Regions from separate parts of the Trichococcus sp. TS_SC_9 genome, predicted to be linked through region 2. Evidence: riboswitches for the same ligand, from Rfam matches in the RefSeq annotation. Region 2 holds a riboswitch; each other region holds the start of a gene.

Region 1 (5,406 bases), 900 kb from region 2:
GTGTTTTTGAGGCATACGGCAAGCCTGTTTCCTCTTGGATCGGCAACGCATCGAAGTCCGCTCGGATGGCGACTGTTTTTCCCGGTTTGCCGCTGTCGATGGACACGACGATTCCCAGTCCGCCGACATGGGTGCGGATGTCGCACTCTTTTCCTGCATAGAAGGCTTCGATATAATCGGCCGTGTTTTCCTCCTGGAAAGACAATTCCGGATGGGCATGCAAGTAGCGATAAATTTCGATCATGCGCCCTTGCTTCTCGGCTAACTTGCTGAATAATTGCTTTTTGGTCGCTTCATTCATTTTGATTGCTCCCTTATCCTTATTGTTTTTCCTGTTCCAAATCCGTCTGCATCTCGTCTTCCTGCCCTAGCTTGTGCAGGTTTCTGCCGGAACGACAGTCCTTTCTTCCATTATCCGCCACATGTCCGTTCTGCACAACAATCATTTTCCGACAAATCTTTGAACGGAGCGGTTCCGGTTACGCAACAAAAAAAGCCCCCGAAACAAAATATCGCCCGGGGTAGCTTATCTGTTTATTAAATTGATAATTCTCAGATTGTGCTGGTGTCGATTACGAAACGGTATCTGACATCAGAAGCCAGTACGCGTTCATAAGCCTCATCAATCTGCTCAGCGGAAATGACTTCGATATTCGGAACGATGCCGTGTTCGGCACAGAAATCCAGCATTTCCTGCGTTTCGCGGATGCCACCGATCATGGAACCGGCGAAGGAACGGCGGTGACCGATCAAGGACATCACATTCAATGACAGCGGTTCTCCGGGAGCCCCGACGTTCACCAGCGTGCCATCGAGCTTCAACAAGCCCAGGTAAGCATCCAGGTTGATAACGGCGCTCACCGTATTGATGATCAGGTCAAAAGTGCCGGCCAATTCCTTGAATGTCTCTGGATCCTTGGTTGCGTAATAATGCTGCGCCCCGAACTTCAGGCCGTCTTCTTTTTTGCTCAGCGTTTGCGACAGGACAGTCACTTCGGCCCCCATCGCATGCGCGATTTTGACGCCCATGTGCCCCAATCCGCCCAGTCCGATCACAGCGACTTTCTTGCCGGGGCCGGCCTGCCAGCGGTTCAATGGCGAGTAGGTGGTGATGCCGGCACACAACAGCGGTGCTGCGGCATCTAGTCCAATATTGTCCGGAATCCGCACAACGAAATCTTCAGTCACGACGATATGCGTCGAGTAGCCGCCCTGTGTCGGTTCGCCGTATTTATCGACTCCTGCGTAGGTCGGGACATTGCCTTTGAGGCAGTACTGCTCCTCGCCGCGCAAACAATTTTCGCATTCTCTGCAGGAATCGACCATGCAGCCGACACCGACGCGATCCCCGATTTGATGCTTCGTCACACCAGATCCGACCGCTGTGACCAATCCCGCAATTTCATGCCCAGGCACGAGCGGATAGTGCACATGTCCCCATTCGCCATGGGCTGTATGGATATCCGAATGGCAGATACCCGCAAATTTGATTTCGATCAGAACGTCTTGTTCATCCAATTCTCGTCTCTTTATTTCAGCAAATCGGAACGGTTCGTCCGGACCGTCGACCGCTCTTGCTCTCGCTAGTACCATCTATTTTTCCTCCATTATACTTCTGTATTCAAAAGCGGCGTTCTCGCTCTTGTAGAAAAAGCATACACCTTGAAGTTAAGGTTAAGTCAAGCGATAACCGATTGTAAGCTCGAACTACTTCGCGAGCGCATTAGGCAATCATCTGGAAGATTGCTGCCTTGTGCGGATCAATTTCCCATTTTTATCCCCATACTTTTGTTGATCCGGAACTTTCCGAAAAGGAACTGCAAATCAAATTGATTTTCAAAGGTGACGATGATTATTACCGCGTGGTCTTGCAACAAAAATAATCATAGAAATGAAAAGACGCCCATTTAAGGGCGTCTTTTTTGATATCCGGCTGCGATAGTGCCTCCACTTCCCTAAATACAAACAAGCGCCTATTTCCGCTGCTTCTCCAAAAAATCCCGTAGCACGACGACATGATTGATTTCCGGATCCCGCGCGGCATAAACTAATGTGACGTCGCTCGCTTCCAAATGTTTCAGGGTCTCCGCCACTGCAACCGAGGTCTTCGGGTTCGTCAACAGTTCCTCTTCATATCTTTCTTTGAAGGCGGCGAATTTATCAGGATCGTGATCAAACCATTTGCGCAGATCCGGCGAAGGCGCGATGTCCTTCAACCACGCATCCAGTTGTGCGGCCTCCTTCTTGACGCCCCGCGGCCACAACCGGTCGACCAGAATCCGAACGCCGTCCGCTTCTGCCGGGTATTCGTAGATGCGCTTCATCTTCAGTTCCATGTCCATTCTCCTCCTATTGCTTCTTTAAAACTGGGCCACCAGTTCCATCCTCTTATCCACTTGCGCCCGCTCCAGATAAAGGCGTTGCTGCAACTTGGCGATTTCTCCCTCAAGCCGATGCACTTCCGCTACTTTGGCCAGCAGTTCTGTTTGATAGTTCTCCTTACCCATCTCAAGCGCTTCTGCAACGGCAGCCTTTTGCTGTTTGTACTGATGATGCAGCATGGCTTCGCTTTGACTTTTCGGGCCGCCTGCCGCTTCCATTCTTTCGCAGCTTCTTTCGTAGCGTTCGAATTGTTCTTTTGTCATTGTCATCGTCTTTCCCTCCAGATTGTTTTTTTTGAAAACAAAAAACCCTTCTTATAACAAGAAGAGTCGGGAATGTCGCTTTACTCTTCTTTATCTCTCAGATTGCTCTGCAGGATTTAGCACCGTGCTGCCGCGTTCATGCGTTGGTCGGTTGCTGAGATGTCATCGGGCCAGTCCCTCGATCTCTCGTGATAAAGAAGTTATTTAGTTTTCGTATATATTATTTCATACCGTTGCGCAAAATTCAACTAATCGCCAATTCATTTATTTGTTTTCCTCATCTACATCTGTTCTACACACTTCCTTAGTATACTAAAGAAGGATCAAGCGATCCCGCGTTGCTGATCATTTCTTTTGTCCGATCAACAATACGGAAACAATCTCGTAAAACATAGCCAGTTTATACATAGGAAGGACGAACTTACCCATGAAGAAAAAATATTTGATGATTGGCCTGATTTCTTTTACAGCATTGACCACCTTCGCTGTCGCAACTCCCGTAGAAGCAGCGATGATGGATACAGTGACATATGAAAATCACGGTCAGTATGTACGTAGCCATGCCACTCATCTTCGTCATCACACAGAAAACGATCATCAGATGAACGGCGTAAGCATGCATGCCAGAGACAGAGATGAAAATCTTAGTTGTCTCGCTGAATAACTGACTCTAGCCTATACTAAATGGTTTCGTTCATCCGGCAACGAATCTTAGTTGATGGACAGTTTTGAACAACTTATTATTGCCAAAAAAATCCCCACAAGTCAGAATTTTTCTGACTTGTGGGGATTTTTTGTTTTACAGCTCCCAGCCTACGCATATTTCAATGCGATCTCTTCCACGAATTTGGTCACGTCCTTGAAGGCGTCACAGCAATCCTCCAGCGATTTATAGATTTTGCTCAGGATGACGATGCTGACAGCGTCCACGTCGCTCCGATAGAGATCACGCATCGTTTGGATGTAAAGCAGATCGCCTTCCTTCTCACAGGCATTGATCCGATCGATGACTGTGTGGATCTCTTTTTGCGATTTCTTATAGGTTTTCAAAAGCCGCACCGCTGTATGCAATTCCTCGGCTGATTTTTCCACCAGATTCAGGAATTGGTTGATTTCCGGGGTAATGTGTTGCGGTTGATAGATCTCCATGTGGATCATGACATCCTCAATCATGTCGATGGCATGGTCCAGACTGGTGACCAGTGCAATCACATCCTGCCGATCGAAAGGCGGCAACAGATCATTGTACATATAGCGCATCAGCTTGTATTTCTCCAGATCGGCATTGTGTTCGATCTCATGCATCTCATCTAATTTTTGGCTGAGATCAGCGACCGGATACTCCGCCAACACCTGCTTCAAGAACTTCGCCGATTGGACACCCCATTCGGCAAGCTTGATGAATTCATCGAAATAATCCAACTTTTCCGTCTTCTTTTTGAACATAATCGGCGCCCCCTAGAATATCCGAATGAACAGCTTTGCCATCAAATAACCGACAAGGCCGCAGCCTGGAAATGTCAACACCCACGTAAAAACCATTTCCTTGACCGTCAGCCAGTTTACGCTCGACAGATGCCTGCCGGCGCCCACGCCCATGATGGCCGTTGTCTTCGTGTGGGTCGTGCTCACCGGCAGACCCAAGAGAGAGGCTGTCAGGAGGCTCACAGCACCGGCAAAATCAGCGCTGAAGCCTTGATAGGTCTCCAGCTTCACCAGGTTGACCCCTACCGTCTTGATGATTTTTCCGCCGCCGATTGCGGTCCCCAAAGCCATGACTGTGGAACACAACAGCATCAACCAGATAGGAATCACAAAGTCGGTTGTGGCATTTCCTTGCGATAAGGCAATGCCCAGCAAAAAAATCCCGATGAACTTCTGGCCATCCTGGGCCCCGTGCATAAAAGCCATCGCCGCTGCACCAGCTATCTGGCTATTGCGGAAGAAAGTTGTCGTGCTTTGCCGTTCAACGTCCCTGAACAGCGCGCCGACCAGTTTCACGACAAGGAAACCCAAAAATAAACCCAGAACGGTGGAAAGCACCAAGCCGTACAGCACTTTGATCCATTCCGCCCCATTGATTCCGCTGATGCCGCCTTGCAACGCGATTGCAGCCCCCGACACCCCGGCAATCAACGCATGGCTTTCGCTGGTCGGGATGCCAAAATACCAGGCGGCAGTGGCCCATACCACAATCGCGAAGAGCGCGGCACACAGCGCCACGACCGCATCATCCGTATTCCCGCCAAAATCAACCATCTTCGCCATCGTCTGAGCAACTTTCGCATTGACTGCGGTCATCGCAAAGACACCTAAAAAATTGAACACCGCGGCCATCAGGATGGCGTTCCGCGGCGTCATGCTTCTGGTCGAAACGCAAGTGGCTATAGCGTTCGGCGCATCCGTCCACCCGTTCACCAAAACCACTCCCAACGTCAAGGCCACCGTGACCGCAATAGCCGGGCTTGACAGCAACAACTGAATGAATTCACTGAATGAAATCGCCATAAAGAACCACCGCCTTTCCAGACTGCAGAGGAGTAAGTGACCTTACATCGGAATTCCGACTGCGATATGCTGGAAGGAATCTACATCAAACAAACCTTTATCCGTCAGTTTCAGACGCGGAATGACCGGCAGGCACAGGAACGAAAGGATCATGAAAATGTTCTGCGATTCTTCCGCCAGCGTAGCCAACTGCTCATGCAACACATGCAGTTCCTCGATGACTTCTTCGTAAGGTTTTTCCGACATAATGCCG
Region 2 (5,406 bases):
TGGGAAGTGCTGAACGCAATCGACCATGAACTGGAACGTCGCAATACCTATCAAGGAATCTACAATATCAGGAATAAGGGTGAGGAACATGTTGTTGTCCGCAGTGGACTTCAGTCATAAACTACTTAAAGAAACAGTCAGTAAGGGAGATCTCGTCATCGATGCCACTGTCGGAAACGGTAGTGACACGGTCCTCTTGGCTACGTTGGTCGGAGCGGCAGGAAAAGTGATCGGTTTTGACATCCAGGAACAAGCCATCGAAAACACGAAACAAAAGCTATTGTTGGCTGGCTTGATAGATCAGGTCACCCTGCTTCACCAAGGACACGAAACACTCGCGGATGTTTTGGACGATCATGCTGATGTCGGCGGTGCCATCTTCAACTTGGGCTACCTGCATGGAGCCGACAAAACTGTCATCACCCGAAAGGATACGACCATCACGGCGGTCAGCGCTTTGCTGCCTAGGCTGCGGATCGGCAGCTACATCCTTTTGGTCGTATACAGTGGGCATCCGGGCGGCATGGAGGAGAAAAAGGCTCTGCTCCATTACATCAGCGGTTTGAATCAAGCATCATTCAAGGTCCTGTACTACGGCTTCATCAATCAGATCAATGAGCCCCCGATTTTGATTGCCATCGAGAAAAAGAAAACGCCGTATATGAAATAGAAATAAGCACAAAAAAACTGCAAACGAGTTGCAGTTTTTTGTGCTTATTATTATTTGCCAGCTTGGACATATGAAAGCAAAGCTTCAGTTTTGTCCGTCTTCTCCCAAGTGAAGTCAGCATCGGCACGGCCGAAATGCCCGTACGCTGCTGTCTTTTTGAAGATTGGACGACGCAGATCCAACATTTGGATGATACCCGCTGGTGTCAAATTGAAGTTTTTGCGTACAGCTTCAATCAAAGTAGCTTCTGGATATTCGCTTGTACCGAACGTGTCGATCGCAATCGATACGGGTTCAGCAACGCCGATCGCATATGCCAATTGGATTTCGCATTTTGTAGCTAACCCAGCCGCAACAATGTTCTTAGCGATGTAACGGGCCGCATAACTTGCGGAACGGTCAACTTTTGTAGCATCCTTACCTGAGAAAGCTCCGCCACCATGACGCGCATACCCACCGTAAGTATCAACAATGATTTTTCTTCCAGTCAAACCGGAATCACCTTTAGGTCCGCCGATAACGAAGCGTCCTGTAGGATTGATGAAGTATTTAGTGTCAGCATCCAATAATGAATCATCGATGACCGCATGGATGACATGCTCCAAAATATCTTTTTTCAATTGTTCCAACGTGACATTTTCATCATGTTGCGTGCTCAAAACGATTGTATCCACACGTTTCGGTTTGCCGTTCTCATCGTATTCCACGGTAACTTGCGTTTTCCCGTCCGGTCTTAAGTATTCCAAAGTACCGTCTTTGCGGACTTCAGATAGACGTTTCGCTAGCTTATGACTAAGCGAGATAGGTAAAGGCATCAATTCTTCCGTTTCGTTGATCGCAAAACCGAACATTAAACCTTGGTCTCCTGCCCCGATTTCATTGTAATCCGTAGTCACTAGCTCTCTGCGTTCCAATGATTCGTTGACGCCGATTGCGATATCGTCGGATTGTTCGTCCAAAGATACCATTACAGCCAAATTATCCGCATCAAAACCAAATTTACCACGTGTATAACCAATTTCAGTTACAGTATCGCGGACAATCTGTTGGATGTTTACGTATGCGCTTGTCGTGATTTCACCAAAGACAACTACCAATCCTGTTGTGACAATCGTTTCGCAAGCAACACGCGCATATGGATCAGCAGCCAACAGTGTATCCAAAATTGCATCGCTGATCTGATCAGCGATTTTATCCGGATGACCTTCCGTTACTGACTCTGAAGTAAATAATCTTTTTTCTACCATTTTTCATTCCCCCATTTTTTGGTTACAAGGCGTCTTCACATATTGTGAATCCTATCGGGATATTGCAATTAGCCTCTGAAAAGCAACATACCTAATATACGCTATCATCATCAAAAAAGCAACAAAAAATAAGAGAATTTCATTTTTCTGCCATGGATCGTGCGCGCAAAAATACGCAGCGAAACTTTTTTGGGCGCTTATGACTCTTAAGTAGCTTGACATCACAATGACGTTAACCTATGATGAATTTGCGCAATATGTATGAGATGATACACTAACTGTACCCATTAATGAAGAAGGAAGAGATTATGCATACAATCAAGAGACAATTCATGCACCTGATGAACCACACCTTTTTGGCGATGCTGACAGCCCCTTTGACGCTGCTTCTTTTCGGAGCATGGAGAGGAATGACATTCAACGGACCCAACTATCTGCTGCTTTTCATGCTTTATCTATTTCTGATGTTAACCCATGCCCTCGAACGGCTCCTTTCAAAGAGTGAACAAGCCGGCACCAAACCTCCCTATAGAATGATACTGTTTTTCGTGATCCTTTCGATCGGATCTTTGACCATCATTTTCTCTTTATCGAATGTGTTCCTGGCTGCCCTTCTTTTGCTGTATTTTGTTTACTCGATCTTACAATTTTATCCGTACAGTATGACAAACACTTTTTACGAGATACTGCTGAGACCGTTCTTTAAAATATTGATTCTCTCATCTGTATCCTTTTTTTCGCAAGCAAACTTTATCCCACTTCAGCTGCAATACGAATTGCTTCCGTTGATCCTGTTCCATATCTTTTGTTTGATACAGATTCAAATCAAAAATACCACAGGCAGCGATCGCCCAATGACTTATTATCAACAACTGCTTCTGAAGCACTCAAAATTTCTGAAAATGACTTCCTTCATGCTAGCCTATGCCACAGCAATCTTTCAAATATTTAATCTCAGCAGCTCGCTATGGGCCATCAGCTTATTCGGATTGTCCACACTACTGGTCTTTCCTTTATTCAAAAAAAGATTTCAAGCCGCCCTCAGAATTGAACATTATCTGTCCAACTACAGTTTTCTTTTCACGCTGGGTTATTCCATACTATTCTTGGTCTAACAGAAACAGGCAGCTGCACCAGTCGAATTGACGGGTGTAGCTGCCTGTTTACGTGTAAGAAAAAAGCACTCAAAAGAGTGCTTTGCAATGATGATCCGTACGGGAATCGAACCCGTGTTACCGCCGTGAAAGGGCGGTGTCTTAACCGCTTGACCAACGGACCATAAAGATAGTACAAATGGGCCTAAATGGACTCGAACCATCGACCTCACGCTTATCAGGCGTGCGCTCTAACCAGCTGAGCTATAGGCCCTTCAAAAGCGCATGACGCGAATCGGATTCGCGATAGTAGATCCTTCATTCAACTGAAATAAGAATCAATTGCGGGGACAGGACTTGAACCTGTGACCTCCGGGTTATGAGCCCGGCGAGCTGCCAACTGCTCCACCCCGCGATAATTTTATTATGACCTAAAGGTCATGACAATGATCCGTACGGGAATCGAACCCGTGTTACCGCCGTGAAAGGGCGGTGTCTTAACCGCTTGACCAACGGACCAATCTTTTATTCTTTGCGATAAAGCTACGGAGAAGGAGGGATTTGAACCCTCGCGCCGCGTTAACGACCTACACCCTTAGCAGGGGCGCCTCTTCAGCCACTTGAGTACTTCCCCATAACAAGAAATTTCTGTTAATATTGTTGCTTTATCAATGGGCCTAAATGGACTCGAACCATCGACCTCACGCTTATCAGGCGTGCGCTCTAACCAGCTGAGCTATAGGCCCTTCTTTAAAAAAGCGGGTGAGGAGAATCGAACTCCCGACATCAGCTTGGAAGGCTGGGGTTTTACCACTAAACTACACCCGCATGGCGGCTCCGACGGGATTTGAACCCGCGATCTCCTGCGTGACAGGCAGGCATGTTGACCCCTACACCACGGAACCATGCGTTAAAAAAAGAAAACAATTGCGGGGACAGGACTTGAACCTGTGACCTCCGGGTTATGAGCCCGGCGAGCTGCCAACTGCTCCACCCCGCGATAATAATACAATGGCCTGAGGCCACTAAAGGAGGATAAGGGATTCGAACCCTTGCGCGCTTTTACACGCCTGACGGTTTTCAAGACCGTTCCCTTCAGCCGGACTTGGGTAATCCTCCATAAGCTGATAATTTTTTCATGGACCTTGCAGGACTCGAACCTGCGACCGGACGGTTATGAGCCGTCTGCTCTAACCAACTGAGCTAAAGGTCCGAAGCAAGGTATAATAGCGGCGAAGGGGGTCGAACCCATGACCTTCCGGGTATGAACCGGATGCTCTAGCCATCTGAGCTACACCGCCAAAAAAAAAATGGAGCCTAGCGGGATCGAACCGCTGACCTCCTGCGTGCAAGGCAGGCGCTCTCCCAGCTGAGCTAAGGCCCCATAATTTCAGTGATCGGGAAGACAGGATTCGAACCTGCGACCCCTTGGTCCCAAACCAAGTGCTCTACCAAGCTGAGCTACTTCCCGTTGTATTCTATTAATGCACCCAACAGGAGTCGAACCTGTAACCGCTTGATTCGTAGTCAAGTACTCTATCCAATTGAGCTATGGGTGCCTAAATGCCGAGAATCGGAATCGAACCGATACGGTGATCACTCACCGCAGGATTTTAAGTCCTGTGCGTCTGCCAGTTCCGCCACCCCGGCATGTTACTTTTTGTTGCAATCATAAGGTCTGGCATAGTCCTTATGAAAGCGGAAGACGGGGTTCGAACCCGCGACCCCCACCTTGGCAAGGTGATGTTCTACCACTGAACTACTTCCGCGAATGGTGCCGGCTAAAGGATTCGAACCCTCGACCCTCTGATTACAAATCAGATGCTCTACCAACTGAGCTAAGCCGGCGTATTAAATTATGCGGGTGGAGGGACTTGAACCCCCACGCCTTGCGGCGCTAGATCCTAAATCTAGTGCGTCTGCCAATTCCGCCACACCCGCAAATGAGTTATGCAGGGCTCGAACCTGCGACCCTCTGATTAAAAGTCAGATGCTCTACCAACTGAGCTAATAACTCATGAATGGAGGTTGACGGGATCGAACCGCCGACATTCTGCTTGTAAGGCAGACGCTCTCCCAGCTGAGCTAAACCTCCATAATATAAATGCGCGGCAACGTCCTACTCTCACAAAGGGAAACCCTTCACTACAATCGGCGCTAAGAAGCTTAACTTCTGTGTTCGAGATGGGAACAGGTGTGACCTTCTTGCCATCGTCACCGCACATTTTTCAAGAGAACGTTGTTCTCTCAAAACTGAATCTACAAATTTAAAGGGAACCCGAAAACACCGCTTGAGTTTTCATCTTTTAAAAATTGGTTAAGTCCTCGACCGATTAGTATTGGTCCGCTCCATACATCGCTGTACTTCCACTCCCAACCTATCTACCTGATCATC
Region 3 (5,406 bases), 350 kb from region 2:
TCTCAGGATTTCCTTTACCGACAAAGACTTGGATAAAACGCGGGATAGCTGCCTTTGCAGTCACACCGATTTCAGAGCTGTCGATCGGAACCTCACGCCAACCCAACACTTTTTGACCTTCGGAAGTGACAATCTCTTCCACCATTCTCATTTGTTCGTGACGTAGATCGTCATATTTATGGGCAAAGAGCATCCCTACTCCATAATCGCCTTTTTTAGGCAAATGGATTCCTAGGACGTCGCACTCCCTGCTGAAAAAATGATGAGGAATCTGCACCATGATACCTGCTCCGTCACCTGTTTTGGCATCAGCGCCGGAAGCACCCCTGTGCTCCATATTTTCCAATAAATCCAACGCATCAGAGACTAATTTATAAGAGCCATTACCATTGATATCAACGACAAATCCCATACCGCATGCATCATGCTCGTAGGCGGGATCATACATTCCTTGTTTTTTTGGAGGAGTGTAACTATTCATTTCGGCGTCCCTACTTTCTATTATGTTATTCTGATATTATAATCAAACTCTAATTTAAATACAATCCATTTTCATTCATTTTTTCACAATTAGTTGCATCTTTTTTTTGATAGTAACAATATTAACTTTGGAAAAAACATTTGATATAACACAATTATACAACCTATCAGCCGTTCACTGACTTGTGATAGATTTCATAACATCGCCATGTAAACAATTACCGTTTTCATGACTTTTTAATGCAAGTTGGTTTCATTCTGTCATTTTGACCTGCAGATGCTATTATTTATTAAAAAATACCCGACCTTGATTAATTTTAAGGTCGGGTAATAGATTTTGTTCTATTTAGTAAGTGTCAAAAGCATTTCTCTGACGGTCTTGCAGGCCATAGCAGTCGAAGCGCCCGACGGATCGTATTGCGGAGAAAGCTCAACGACGTCGGCTGCAACGATCTGATTCAATTCCTGCAGCACAGCGATACCCGCCAACAATTCTTTGTAGGTGATGCCGCCTGGCTCAGGTGTGCCGGTTCCCGGGAAAGTTCCTGGGTCCAAAACGTCCAGATCAATCGTCACATAAACGGGAACATCCTTCAATTGCTGTACAATCTGCGGCAGCGTTTCGATGGTGAATTTTTCCATATAAGTATGCTCTTTCGCCCATTCGAATTCTTCCTTCAAACCGGAACGGATACCGAATTGGAAAATGCGGCCGTCTCCCAAAAAGTCGAAGCAGCGGCGGATGACCGAGGCATGCGACAGCGGTTCTCCCATATAGTCTTCACGCAGATCTGTGTGGGCATCGATATGGATGACATGCAGATTTGGGTATTTCTCATAGGCAGCTTCGATAGTAGGCAAGCTAACGAGATGCTCGCCGCCGACCATCAGAAATTTCTTGCCGCTGTCCAGTACTTCTTTTGTATAGGTTGAGATATCGCTCAATACACGCTCTGTGTTGCCAAAAGGCAGATCCAGATCTCCGCCATCATGGATGGCCTCTTCTTCAAGATCACGATCCAAATAAGGGGAATAACTTTCCAAGCCGAATGAATCTTGGCGGATCGCTTGCATCGCAAAGCGCGTGCCTGGCCTGAAACTGGTTGTTCCGTCGAATGGAATCCCGAATAATACGGTAGATGCTTCTTCAAATGAAGATTCGCAGCCGATAAAGGTCTGGATGTTCATGTTATTTTTCACTTTCTGCCGTCCTCCAACTGTATGCTATTTGATTGTTGTTTCGATTGCTTAATCTTTCAGAACTTTGATCTGATGAGGCATTTTTTCCTCAGTCAAGACATTGCCTAATGTTTCATTGTAGTAGTGGTAATGCTGAACGACTGCCTCAGAAATCACTTCACCAGGGATGATCAACGGAATTCCTGGTGGATAGATCATGATTGAATCGGCACTGATGCGTCCGATTGCGTCGTCGATGCTGACCACTTCATTATCGGCATAGAACGCGTCGCGCGGGCTGCAGGCCAATTTGTTGATGCTGCAAGTCATCACGTGCGCATCGAAATGTTGGCTTGCTTTTTTGTAGCGTCTGCGTACATCCATCAAGGCATCAACCAGTCTCCCGATTGTTTCGCGTGTGTCGGCTGTGCTGATAACTGCCATCACGACATAGCCTTCAGCCAGCTCCAATTGGATGCCATATTCTTCCTTCATGATCGTGTAGACTTCGAAGCCGGTCAGGCCGATATCATTGACTCGGATCACTAATTTAGTCCAGTCATAAGTCTGGTAGAATTTATCTTTGATGTAGTCGGATTTCAAAACTTCATAGTCGCCGAATGCTTCGATTGCTTCAATCGCTTCGCTGACGATCGGGCGCAGTTTTTTGTAGCGGTCTTTGCCGTACATCGCCAATTCGCTGCGTGCAGCATCGATAGAGCTCATCAACAAGTAATTCGCGCTGGTCGATTGCAGCATGTTCAGCACTTTTTGTAATTTTGTAGCAGAAATGCGATCCCCTTGCATCACCATCAAGGAACTTTGCGTCAAGGATCCGCCGGTTTTATGCATAGAATAAGTCACCGCATCGGCTCCAGCTTTCATCGGATCCTTCATTTTTCCGGGCATGAACGGCAAATGCGCTCCGTGCGCACTGTCAACAATGACCACAACACCGCGTTCATGCGCGATATCACAGATTGTTTCCAAATCGTTCAAAGATCCGAAATAAGTCGGATAAGTGACCAAAAGAGCTTTCGCTTTAGGATTTTCATCCAATCCTTGGATGATGCGTTCCACGGAGATTCCGTGAGAAATTCCGAAGGCCAAATCCATTTCGGGCTGGATGAAGATTGGCTTTGCGCCGCTCAGGATCAACCCGTTCATCACTGATTTATGGCAGTTGCGGGGAACCAAAATTGTATCGTTCGGTCCCACAACGCTCATGATCATCGCTTGAATTCCTACAGTCGTACCGTTCACCAAGAAAAAGGCCTGATCGGCATTGTATGCTTTTGCAGCCAATTCCTGTGCTTCTTTTATGACGGATTGCGGATGGCTCAACAAGTCCAATTCTTTCATGGAGTTGACATCCATCTGCATCGTCATATCACCGACTGCCATTTTAAATGGTGTCATCTGCGCACCCATTTTATGTCCAGGGACATCGAAAGGCGTAACGTCCTGTTTCGCATATTTAACAAGCGCTTCGAAAAGCGGCATTTTGATATGTGTAATATTTTTTGCTTTAACGTTAGAAATTTGGTAAGTAATTTTGTCAGAATGACCATCCAAATAAGTGTCTGAATTGAATAAAACCTTTTCAGCCAAATAGATTTCCCCCTTTGATATAAAAAATGGGCATAAAAAAAGCTCTCCAACCAAAGGAAAGCTTCGATATCTATCAGCTGCTTTTCCTCTTATTGCTCATAGGACTTGGATAATCCTACGCTCAGGTTGGGCACCCAATATCAATCTGTACTGAAAAAAATTAGATTGATTGGTTTGCCACCGTATCTTCGACCCCTCGTCTCAACGGCTATTAATAAGAGATATTCAATTTATGCAAGCTAAATTCTATACAAATATGCTGCATATGTCAATGATTTTGGATAGAAAACTATATTTTTTTTCAAATGATTTTTCCGAACGATTCTTAAACAGTTGTTCCGCAACATTCATGAATCACAGTGAACGCCCTCGTATTCCGAAAAAGTTGTATTCGCCTTTCATCTTTCCCTGCTCAGGTCAGAAGATCCTCACCGGAGATGCAGGTCTTGATATCAAATCTTACTTGCACACCCCGCACTACGCCATAAAAAAACACAACCCATGATAAAGGATTGTGTTTTTTATGCGCACTATTTTTAAGCTTTCGACTGGCTTTTCACCATTTCGAATTCCTCTTCCATCGCAGCGGATGGTTTTTCCCCAATCAAGGAGAACATCACTATCGCCACACAAGAAAGGATGAATGCCGGCAACAGTTCGTAGATGCCGAACACGCCGCCGATCGGTTTGATCAAAAGTTTCCAGATGAAAACAGCGATTCCGCCTGTCAACATGCCAGCAATGGCACCTTGACGCGTGGTTTTTTTCCAGAATAAGGAGAACAGCATCAACGGTCCGAATGTCGCACCGAAGCCCGCCCAGGCGAAGGATACGATCGTGAAGATGACGGAGTTCTCATCCAAAGCGATGATGATTCCTAGGATCGCCAAAACAATCAAAATCATCCGCGTCATTGCCATGATTTGCTGATCGGAGGCATCCTTGCGCAAAACACCTTTGTAGATGTTTTTCGAGAAAGCACTTGCGGCAATCAGCAGATACGAATCCGCGGAACTGATCGTCGCCGCCAAAATACCTGACATGACGATTCCGGCCAAAAGAGGCGGGAACAATAACGTCGCCATCTCGATGAAGATCGTTTCTGAAGTGGAAGCAGTCGTCAACGCCATCGGGAACATCGAACGTCCGATCAGACCGATCAGGACGGCAGCGCCCAATGAAAGAGTCGCCCAAATAATCCCGATCCGGCGTGATTGCTTGATATCATCAGCCGAACGGATCGCCATAAAGCGCAACAGCACTTGCGGCATACCGAAGTATCCAAGGCCCCAAGCCATGCTGGACGCAATTGTGATCAGTCCGTATTTGCCTGCAGGTCCAAAGGCAGCCATCGCGCCATCAGCTTGTTGCACACCATCAACCAATGTCGGTGTTGCGATTCCGAAGAAATCCAAAAATCCTGGGATGCCTTTCAGGTTATCGATGACCGCTCCGGGACCACCGGCATGCACGACACCTCCGACCAAAACAACAGCCAACGCCGCAATCATGATGATGCCCTGCATAAAGTCGGAAACACTCTCAGCCAAAAATCCGCCGATGAACGTGTAGAACACGACGAACACCGCTCCGGCGATCATCACCGGGATGTAAGGCACTTCGAACAAAGTTGCGAAGAGTTTCCCTACCGTCACAAAACAGCTGGCTGCATAGACGGAAAAGAAAACGAAGATGAACGTGGAAGATACTGTCAAAATGACGCGCTTATCCTCATGGAATCGATTGCTGAAGAATTCCGGCAACGTGATTGCTTCCGCGGATTCAGAATAATGACGCAACCGCTTCGAGACGATGATCCAGTTCAAAGATGTCCCCAATGCCAAGCCGATCGCTGTCCAGAATGCGTCCGACAGCCCTGACCAATAAGCCACGCCGGGAAGGCCCATCAGGAGCCAACCGCTCATGTCCGAGGCGCCCGCACTGATTGCAGCAACCCAAGGACCCAGACTGCGTCCGCCCAAGAAGAAATTATCGGAGCTTTCGTTTGATCGCTTGTAGTAATAAAAACCGATACCTATGATGATCGACATGTAGCCAGCCATCGCCATAAAAATTAATGCTTTATCCATAAGTTACCTCCAAAATAAATAATGACATGTTTCATCATTTTAATTT

Evidence for each region. A riboswitch is a leader RNA that binds a small molecule or an ion and turns the genes downstream of it on or off. The one in region 2 is predicted to bind S-adenosylmethionine.
Region 1: it holds a riboswitch for S-adenosylmethionine, as region 2 does, so the genes downstream of both, AC0J5I_RS06570 (hypothetical protein) here and metK (methionine adenosyltransferase) in region 2, are expected to answer to the same signal.
Region 3: it holds a riboswitch for S-adenosylmethionine, as region 2 does, so the genes downstream of both, AC0J5I_RS09175 (aminotransferase class I/II-fold pyridoxal phosphate-dependent enzyme) here and metK (methionine adenosyltransferase) in region 2, are expected to answer to the same signal.

Annotation. Positions count from the first base shown of each region.
Region 1 is NZ_CM149591.1:1,341,658-1,347,063, reverse strand. Features, by position in the region: gene AC0J5I_RS06590 (amidohydrolase) at 1-301, opposite strand, end outside; gene AC0J5I_RS06585 (hypothetical protein) at 321-446, opposite strand; gene AC0J5I_RS06580 (NAD(P)-dependent alcohol dehydrogenase) at 553-1,593, opposite strand; gene AC0J5I_RS06575 (DUF488 domain-containing protein) at 1,974-2,336, opposite strand; gene AC0J5I_RS06570 (hypothetical protein) at 2,361-2,651, opposite strand; SAM riboswitch class I at 2,733-2,843, opposite strand; gene AC0J5I_RS06565 (hypothetical protein) at 3,073-3,309, shown strand; gene AC0J5I_RS06560 (DUF47 domain-containing protein) at 3,459-4,091, opposite strand; gene AC0J5I_RS06555 (inorganic phosphate transporter) at 4,104-5,153, opposite strand; gene ade (adenine deaminase) at 5,196-5,406, opposite strand, start outside.
Region 2 is NZ_CM149591.1:2,241,924-2,247,329, reverse strand. Features, by position in the region: gene mnmL (tRNA modification radical SAM protein MnmL/YtqA) at 1-120, shown strand, start outside; gene mnmM (tRNA 5-(aminomethyl)-2-thiouridylate-methyltransferase MnmM) at 89-670, shown strand; gene metK (methionine adenosyltransferase) at 721-1,917, opposite strand; SMK box riboswitch at 1,915-1,990, opposite strand; gene AC0J5I_RS10830 (hypothetical protein) at 2,226-3,032, shown strand; tRNA gene AC0J5I_RS10825 (tRNA-Glu) at 3,124-3,195, opposite strand; tRNA gene AC0J5I_RS10820 (tRNA-Ile) at 3,212-3,285, opposite strand; tRNA gene AC0J5I_RS10815 (tRNA-Met) at 3,354-3,426, opposite strand; tRNA gene AC0J5I_RS10810 (tRNA-Glu) at 3,459-3,530, opposite strand; tRNA gene AC0J5I_RS10805 (tRNA-Ser) at 3,558-3,645, opposite strand; tRNA gene AC0J5I_RS10800 (tRNA-Ile) at 3,684-3,757, opposite strand; tRNA gene AC0J5I_RS10795 (tRNA-Gly) at 3,769-3,839, opposite strand; tRNA gene AC0J5I_RS10790 (tRNA-Asp) at 3,841-3,916, opposite strand; tRNA gene AC0J5I_RS10785 (tRNA-Met) at 3,939-4,011, opposite strand; tRNA gene AC0J5I_RS10780 (tRNA-Ser) at 4,041-4,130, opposite strand; tRNA gene AC0J5I_RS10775 (tRNA-Ile) at 4,151-4,224, opposite strand; tRNA gene AC0J5I_RS10770 (tRNA-Met) at 4,239-4,312, opposite strand; tRNA gene AC0J5I_RS10765 (tRNA-Ala) at 4,323-4,395, opposite strand; tRNA gene AC0J5I_RS10760 (tRNA-Pro) at 4,409-4,482, opposite strand; tRNA gene AC0J5I_RS10755 (tRNA-Arg) at 4,497-4,570, opposite strand; tRNA gene AC0J5I_RS10750 (tRNA-Leu) at 4,576-4,661, opposite strand; tRNA gene AC0J5I_RS10745 (tRNA-Gly) at 4,709-4,780, opposite strand; tRNA gene AC0J5I_RS10740 (tRNA-Thr) at 4,784-4,859, opposite strand; tRNA gene AC0J5I_RS10735 (tRNA-Leu) at 4,871-4,952, opposite strand; tRNA gene AC0J5I_RS10730 (tRNA-Lys) at 4,956-5,028, opposite strand; tRNA gene AC0J5I_RS10725 (tRNA-Val) at 5,034-5,106, opposite strand; rRNA gene rrf (5S ribosomal RNA) at 5,118-5,233, opposite strand; rRNA gene AC0J5I_RS10715 (23S ribosomal RNA) at 5,325-5,406, opposite strand, start outside.
Region 3 is NZ_CM149591.1:1,889,969-1,895,374, reverse strand. Features, by position in the region: gene gltB (glutamate synthase large subunit) at 1-481, opposite strand, end outside; gene speB (agmatinase) at 823-1,680, opposite strand; gene AC0J5I_RS09175 (aminotransferase class I/II-fold pyridoxal phosphate-dependent enzyme) at 1,729-3,270, opposite strand; SAM riboswitch class I at 3,357-3,491, opposite strand; gene AC0J5I_RS09170 (sodium/proline symporter) at 3,807-5,360, opposite strand.